Regions from separate parts of the Pontibacillus sp. ALD_SL1 genome, predicted to be linked through region 1. Evidence: riboswitches for the same ligand, from Rfam matches in the RefSeq annotation. Region 1 holds a riboswitch; the other holds the start of a gene.
What was found. A riboswitch is a leader RNA that binds a small molecule or an ion and turns the genes downstream of it on or off. The one in region 1 is predicted to bind FMN.
Positions count from the first base shown of each region.

Region 2: another riboswitch for FMN. It lies ahead of ribD (bifunctional diaminohydroxyphosphoribosylaminopyrimidine deaminase/5-amino-6-(5-phosphoribosylamino)uracil reductase RibD); the one in region 1 lies ahead of IMZ31_RS15050 (ECF transporter S component).

Region 1 is NZ_CP062974.1:2,970,365-2,973,782, forward strand. Features, by position in the region: gene IMZ31_RS15045 (YkvS family protein) at 237-536, shown strand; gene IMZ31_RS15050 (ECF transporter S component) at 936-1,523, opposite strand; FMN riboswitch at 1,690-1,844, opposite strand; gene IMZ31_RS15055 (YolD-like family protein) at 2,033-2,380, opposite strand; gene IMZ31_RS15060 (M20/M25/M40 family metallo-hydrolase) at 2,523-3,418, opposite strand, start outside.
Region 2 is NZ_CP062974.1:3,627,106-3,630,523, forward strand. Features, by position in the region: gene ribE (riboflavin synthase) at 1-236, opposite strand, end outside; gene ribD (bifunctional diaminohydroxyphosphoribosylaminopyrimidine deaminase/5-amino-6-(5-phosphoribosylamino)uracil reductase RibD) at 247-1,317, opposite strand; FMN riboswitch at 1,486-1,629, opposite strand; gene IMZ31_RS17995 (OsmC family protein) at 1,772-2,218, opposite strand; gene IMZ31_RS18000 (phytoene desaturase family protein) at 2,483-3,418, shown strand, end outside.

The DNA of each region.
Region 1 (3,418 bases):
GTAAGAAAACCTGCATTGCCTTTGTAAACGGTTAACAAATCCATTAAAATGTATGAAGAAGTTATTGATTCTATTTAAACTTCTTGTTTAAATAGAAAAAAGAATCATGTTAGAGTAATACTCTAGGGAGAATGACGGCCCATGAATAAGGGTATAGATAAGGAAACCCTTGGCCTGAATCTTGACACAAACGAAAACAAAACTCCATTACATTTCACTAGGAAGGGGAACTTCTCATGGCTGATGAAAATATGAGCAAAGATTTAGTTAATGCTGCATTTGAAAAGAAAAATGCAGAAGAAGAACAACAAGAAGAAGTAAAAGTAAAAGAAGAAGATAAAGCAACCGAAGGGGATATCATCACCTTCCAAAGAAACGGCCAACAGTTAGAAGCTGTTGTCACTTCTTCTAAATTAGAAAATTCCGTTGTCTGCGACATGACGATTATGGACGATTTTCACGAGCGTAATTTAGACTTCGAGAAAACCGTTGTCGCTCATACAAATTACAGCATCAAACAACGTCGCGACGTTTAGATTCAACTCTAAAGAGCATCACACTCCTCAAGTGTGATGCTCTTTTTTATCAAACACCGTATTTGAGACGGTCCGTTACAGAAAAGGCTCTCCCCTTACTTATAAGAACATATTTCCTTTCCTTCGCATCTGGCAAAGATGGGACTGGAAACTGTGTGACTCCTATAGGAGAAAGATGTCGACGAGACCCAGCACCGAACGCAGTGAGGGAGAAAGCTCTAAAGTTCAACGAAAACCGCCACGTCGTGAGGGACCGCCTGCGGAAAGCGAATAGTTTCCCGGCCCACCTTACTCCACACACTAGTGTTAACGGAACATTCTCTCAGCTTCGAGTATTCAAATATACAAAAAAAGTCCCCTGCATCATCGCGTGCAAGGGATTTCTATATATATCTATTGCTATGCAGCTTTTATTGATTTCGTTTGTTTCTGTTCAAACCATGGCCTCATTTTAACGAATAACGGAACAAAGAGCATTCCTACGATAATGCCTTTCACGGCATTAAACGGCATAATAAACGCTGTTACATAGGCCATTTTTGATCCTGCTACTTCAAAGCCCATCAACCATGTGTAGGCTGGTAGGATTACAAGATAGTTTAACACAGACATACCGAGTGTCATTACAATTGTCCCCGTCACTAGACCAGATACTACACCTTTCACACTCTTGAAACGGTGGTATAGCAAGGAAACCGGCAAGATAAACATAACTCCCGCTAAGAAGTTTGCGCTTGCCCCGATCGGATCTCCACTTCCTAGCATAAAGTGAAGGCCATTTTTCATAGCCTCTACAATAATACCGGCTACCGGTGAAAAGATTAATGCTGCAAACAAGGCTGGAACATCGCTAAAGTCCACTTTCAGAAACGCTGGCAAAAATGGTAGCGGGAAGTCCAACAGCATTAGTAATAGTGATATGGTGCTCATTAACGAGAGCGTAATGAGCTTGAATAATTTGGATGACTGACCTCTTGGTTTCATCATCGATCTCCTCCTTCATCTTTACTCTCGATTCACATCCCAGATGAAGGTGAGCGAATAATCTGCTATAGTGCATTCCATCAAAAAATCCCTCAAGCATAAAGGTCGCTTCAGGGGTTGATAAAAGTCCATAGAGAAATAAAGGTATCATATATACCTATTTTTCGCTCTACATCTTCTCCCATCCAGACTGTAACTGTCGGTCCCGGATTCTCACCAGGTCCACCGATCGGTACACACACGTACCAAGCGGGTCACGGACTTAGAACACCAAGTGGGTCCCTCACCGTCGGTCGGGAATTTCACCCTGCCCCGAAGATGGAATCGTATTTAGTTGAGTACAATTCTCATTATAACTGCTAATTGAGAATTTGAACAGTAAAATGTTTCACAAAATGAACATCCATTCATTTTTCTTTCTCATTCACTTTTCCATTGCTATTCCCAAGGTAAATATACTCAAGCACTATAGTATATGCCAGCTTGCTATATGGTGAGCAGGATCTTGATTATTATAGTATTTTAATATCTGTAATCGCACGAATGTCTATCGATAATTCAGACTTGCATGCTAACTTTATAACTCTAAGTTTCTTATTCCCCGCCTCAAGAGCAGAAATTTTTACACTTTCTTCACACAACGAGTCTCCATAAAAGTAACGAAGTTGAACTGGAAGAGAATCGTTCAAGGCTCTCCTTACTAAAAAATCAACTTCAACAGCCTTATCCATTTCGATCAACCCTTTTTTCACCCGTTCATCCTCTTTCCAGACTTCTTTCAACGTTGCAATGTGCTCTGTTAACATCAAGCTGGTCCACTTAATTGTCCCCCGGTATTGACTATTACTTTCTTTCTCCATAACTATCCCTCCATAAAAAAAGAACATATGTTCTCATTATACATATAATCCTTTCAAAAAAACACCTGATATTAAAATTTAAAAAGGAAAGACCCCGAATCACTTCTGTGGTGACTCGGGGTCTACTATCCCTTGTTCTTGATCAATCTTCTAACGGGTTGAGACTTTCCTGACCTGTCATATTTTCAATCATCGTAACGAGAAGATCAATTTCTTCATCAATGTCCTGAAGACTCGCTGTCTCGACTGGTGAATGCATGTATCTTAGGGGCAATGATACGAGACTAATCGGAACACCTTTCCCGGTCAGACGCATCTTATCGGCGTCGGTACCAGTCATACGGGGAGTGAGTTCATATTGAACGCTCATCCCTTTAGACCTCGCAGCTTCTTCTAATAAACGATTTATCTTAATATTGATTGGCGCACCTTTCGCTAAAACAGGGCCACCTTCTAGCTTAATATCTCCGTGCTTGTTCTTATTCACATGTGGATAATCTGTCGCAAAGGTTACGTCAACAGCAATCGCCATGGTCGGTTCAAGGCCAGCGGCTGCAAAATACGCACCACCCATATTCGTTTCTTCGTTCACAGTGCTCGCTGCATATACACCAACATTAATATCCTTCTCAGACAGCTTCCTCAATACTTCTGCTACAATAAAGGCACCGGTACGGTTATCCAACCCGCGCCCTGATATGTACCTGTCCATCATAATTTCTGGTTCACGCTTATACACAGCAAGATCACCAATTTGAACGAACTTCTCCATTTCCTCTTTGGATTTAGCTCCACAGTCAATAAATAGATCATCAAGGCCAAAATCACCCTTTAACCCACCATGGTGCTGCGCATTTACACCAATTACGCCCGTAACCGTTCCCCCTTGTCCAAGAACGGTAACCTTCATACCAACAGCCGCTTTCGGATTTATGCCCCCCATTTTGTCAAAATGCAAGAAGCCATGATCATCAACACGGTTTACGACGAGAGCAATCTCATCACTGTGACCCGCCAATAGAATTTTAAAGTCTGCCT
Region 2 (3,418 bases), 660 kb from region 1:
CTCCCTGTTTTGATCTCACGCAAATTCGTTGCATGAAATGTCTCAGGCATTACATCAAACCGCGCTTCTGAGGAAGTAAAATCCGTTACCGTTAAGCATACGCCGTTAACGGATATGCTATCCCCAAGGTGGACATCTTCTAAGACGGTTTGAGCCGTTACCGTGATTTCCATTGCTTCTTGTCCTTGTTTGATTCCTTTTACAGAACCCATTTCTTCTATAATTCCAGTAAACATCGTTTCACCTCTAACGGTTAGGTTTTGATACGATTTTCAAGTCGTTGCCAAGATGAACGACCTCTTTGATTTGAAGGTTTAGAGCTTCTCTGAGGGCCTTGATTCCTTGACCGCCAACCGGCGTTGGGGCATCTTGACCTCCGATCATTTTAGGAGCGATATAGGTAATGACCTGCTGTACAGAACCTGCTCTCAAGAATGCATCATTTACTGTCGCTCCTCCCTCAACATAAATGGAGGTAATCCCTTTTTCTCCAAGCAGATGGAGAGCCTCTTCTACGGTTACACGTGAATGGGCTACAGTGAGGATATCCACATGTGGAAAAGCTTTATATTTTTCTCTTTGTACTTCCGTAACGTTATTGCCTGTTACTAACCAAGTTGGGGCATCGGGGTTTTGAATTAGGGGTGTTTCAACAGGAGTGCGCAAATGCGTATCCAGTACAATGCGAATAGGATTCTTTCCGCCATCAGGTAAACGCGTCGTCAGCCTAGGTTGATCTTGAATGACCGTGTTTACACCGATTAAAATGGCATCGTGTTTATGACGATCATGATGGACATCGTCCCTCGCATCTTCACCTGTGATCCACTGGCTCTCACCCGTAACCGTTGCAATCTTCCCGTCTAGAGACATCGCATTCTTAAGAGTCACGTAAGGTGTTTTCGTTGAAATGTAGTGGTAAAAGACTTCATTCAAATCATCAGCTTGTTCTTTTAATACATTGATGATGACTTCAATGCCTGCTTTCTTCAGCCTCTCTACACCTCGACCAGCTACCTGTGGATTCGGATCAAGAGTCGCAATAACAGCTCGTTTAACACCTGCTTCTACAATCCGGTCTGCACAAGGTGGAGTTTTGCCGTGGTGACTGCAAGGCTCGAGCGTCACATAAATGGTTGCTCCCTCCGCATCACTTCCCGCCATGTTCAATGCATGGACTTCAGCGTGCGCATGCCCTGCTTTTAGGTGAGCCCCCATACCAAGCACCTCTCCATTCTTAACGACAACAGCTCCAACGGCTGGATTTGGTGAAGTCTGGCCTTGGGTAGCCTGGGCCATTTCTATGGCTGTTCTCATATACATATTATCCTGGTTCACATTCCCACCTCTTGTCTAATTCCATATAAAAAACCCTGAGGAAGATACACTTACCCCAGGGTCTAAATTGAGTGTTTAAAAACGGACATACGTCCAGAATTTTCTGACTACTGCTGATTTTATACTTTTCACCAGTAAAGTCTACTCCTATTCCTTCTCCCATCCGGACTTTAACCGTCGGCTCTGGTTTCTCACCAAATCAGCCGCAGAGCATGCTCTGCGGGTCGCGGGCTAGCAAGACGAAGCTTGATCACCGCCGGTTGGGATTTGCACCCGACCCCGAAGGAACTATTCGATTATCAATATTCCATTGTACACTTACACTATAATTTATTTTACAATCTCACGCAACGAAAAAACACCCCACCATGCGCTTTATCACACTAAAGTACCAATGCGTGCCAGGCACGCTTCACTATACTAAAGTTAGACGTTATTGAATCGAGAGTGTTGGTTCAAGCGAGATCTTCACATTGCCTTGTACCGCTCTTGAGATCATACAGCTTGATTCCGCCTTTTCAACAAGCTTCTTTAGCTTCTCAAACTGAGCGTCAGTCGCCCCTTCTTTTAGAGAAACTACAGGACGGTGAATGATTTCTTCGTATGAAATGACACCTTTCGTTACATCTACAATCCCTTCTGAGGTCATGCTCATCTCATGAAGAGGGAGTTCAGCGCGTTCAATCATTGCGCCAAGTGTGATGATATAACACGTTGCTGCCGCTCCAAGAAGCATTTCATCAGGGTTCGTACCGACTCCTGGTCCATCCATCTCTGGCGGAATTGAAATTTCGGTTTTCAATCGATCTGTCTCTATTTGACCAACAGTATTGCGCCCACCGGGCCATTCTGCTGTGAGTTGAAAAGAATGCTTTGGCATGGTGCTGCCTCCTTTAAGAGTAAAACCTAACTATACCCAACGTACCACACCTCCCCCTCAAAACAAAGCCACCCGCTTTACCACAGTAATGACCTGAAGGGTGTCAGACACCCTTCAGGTCTCTAAAGCACTGACGCGTGCCAGACACCCTGCAGCCCTCTAAAGCATCAACGCGTGTCCGGCACGCTTTAGCCTACTAACGTAAGACAGTGTAAGGAGGGTGCTGTATAATGGGTGTAAAGTTTCGTGAGAGGGTGTATGGATATGGAGCGGTATGATGTAATTGTTGTTGGGGCTGGGTTTGGAGGATTAACGTCAGCTGCAAGGCTTGCTAAAAAGGGATATTCGGTTGCTGTGCTTGAAGCTTCTAATGAGCTTGGTGGTTGTGCTGGTAAATTCGACCGCCATGGTTACCGCTTCGGTGCTGGCGCTACCGTTGGGATGGGGTTTGAAGAAGGTGGTGTATTAAAACGATTGTTCGAAGAGCTTGAAATAGAACTACCTCCTATGACCTCTCTTGAAACGATCATGAACATTTATACACCAAATGATACGATTCGTTACTATCAGAAAACAGACCAATGGTATCAAGAGGTCGACAGAGCATTCCCAGCAAGCAGCCAACAAGTGAAACGATTTTATGAAGAGGTCTTTAGGATCGGATCTCGCATTGATAAGCTGCTCTTAGATCTACCCGTATTCCCACCAAACCGGTGGAAAGACTGGCCAAAGCTTCTTAAATACGTGAACCCCAATTCAATCGCACTCACTCCATACATGACTCAAACGGTAATGGATCGGCTTAAATCATATAACCTTCATCAAAGTGAGACATTTATGTCCTTCCTAAATGGACAGTTAATGGACAGTGTTCAAACGACTGCAGACCAATGCCCAGCTTTTCTTGGATATGCAGCCCTACAAACGTTTCATAAAGGCGCTTTTTCTGTAAAAGGAGGCCTTGCCACTATAGCCGAAAAGTTGGCGGAGTCCATCAAGGCGAATGGCGGAGAGGTTCTACTTAGAAGACCGGCCCTCCATATTACCCCAAAAGATGGACGCTGGGTTGTCAAAAGCCGCAGAGAACGCCAATACGAAGCCTCTAAAGTCGTACTGAATAACTCTCTTCATAACTTCCACCACCTGTTCGACCAAAGGGTTCATAAGCAATCCGCAATCCAAAAAGACAACCTCACCTCT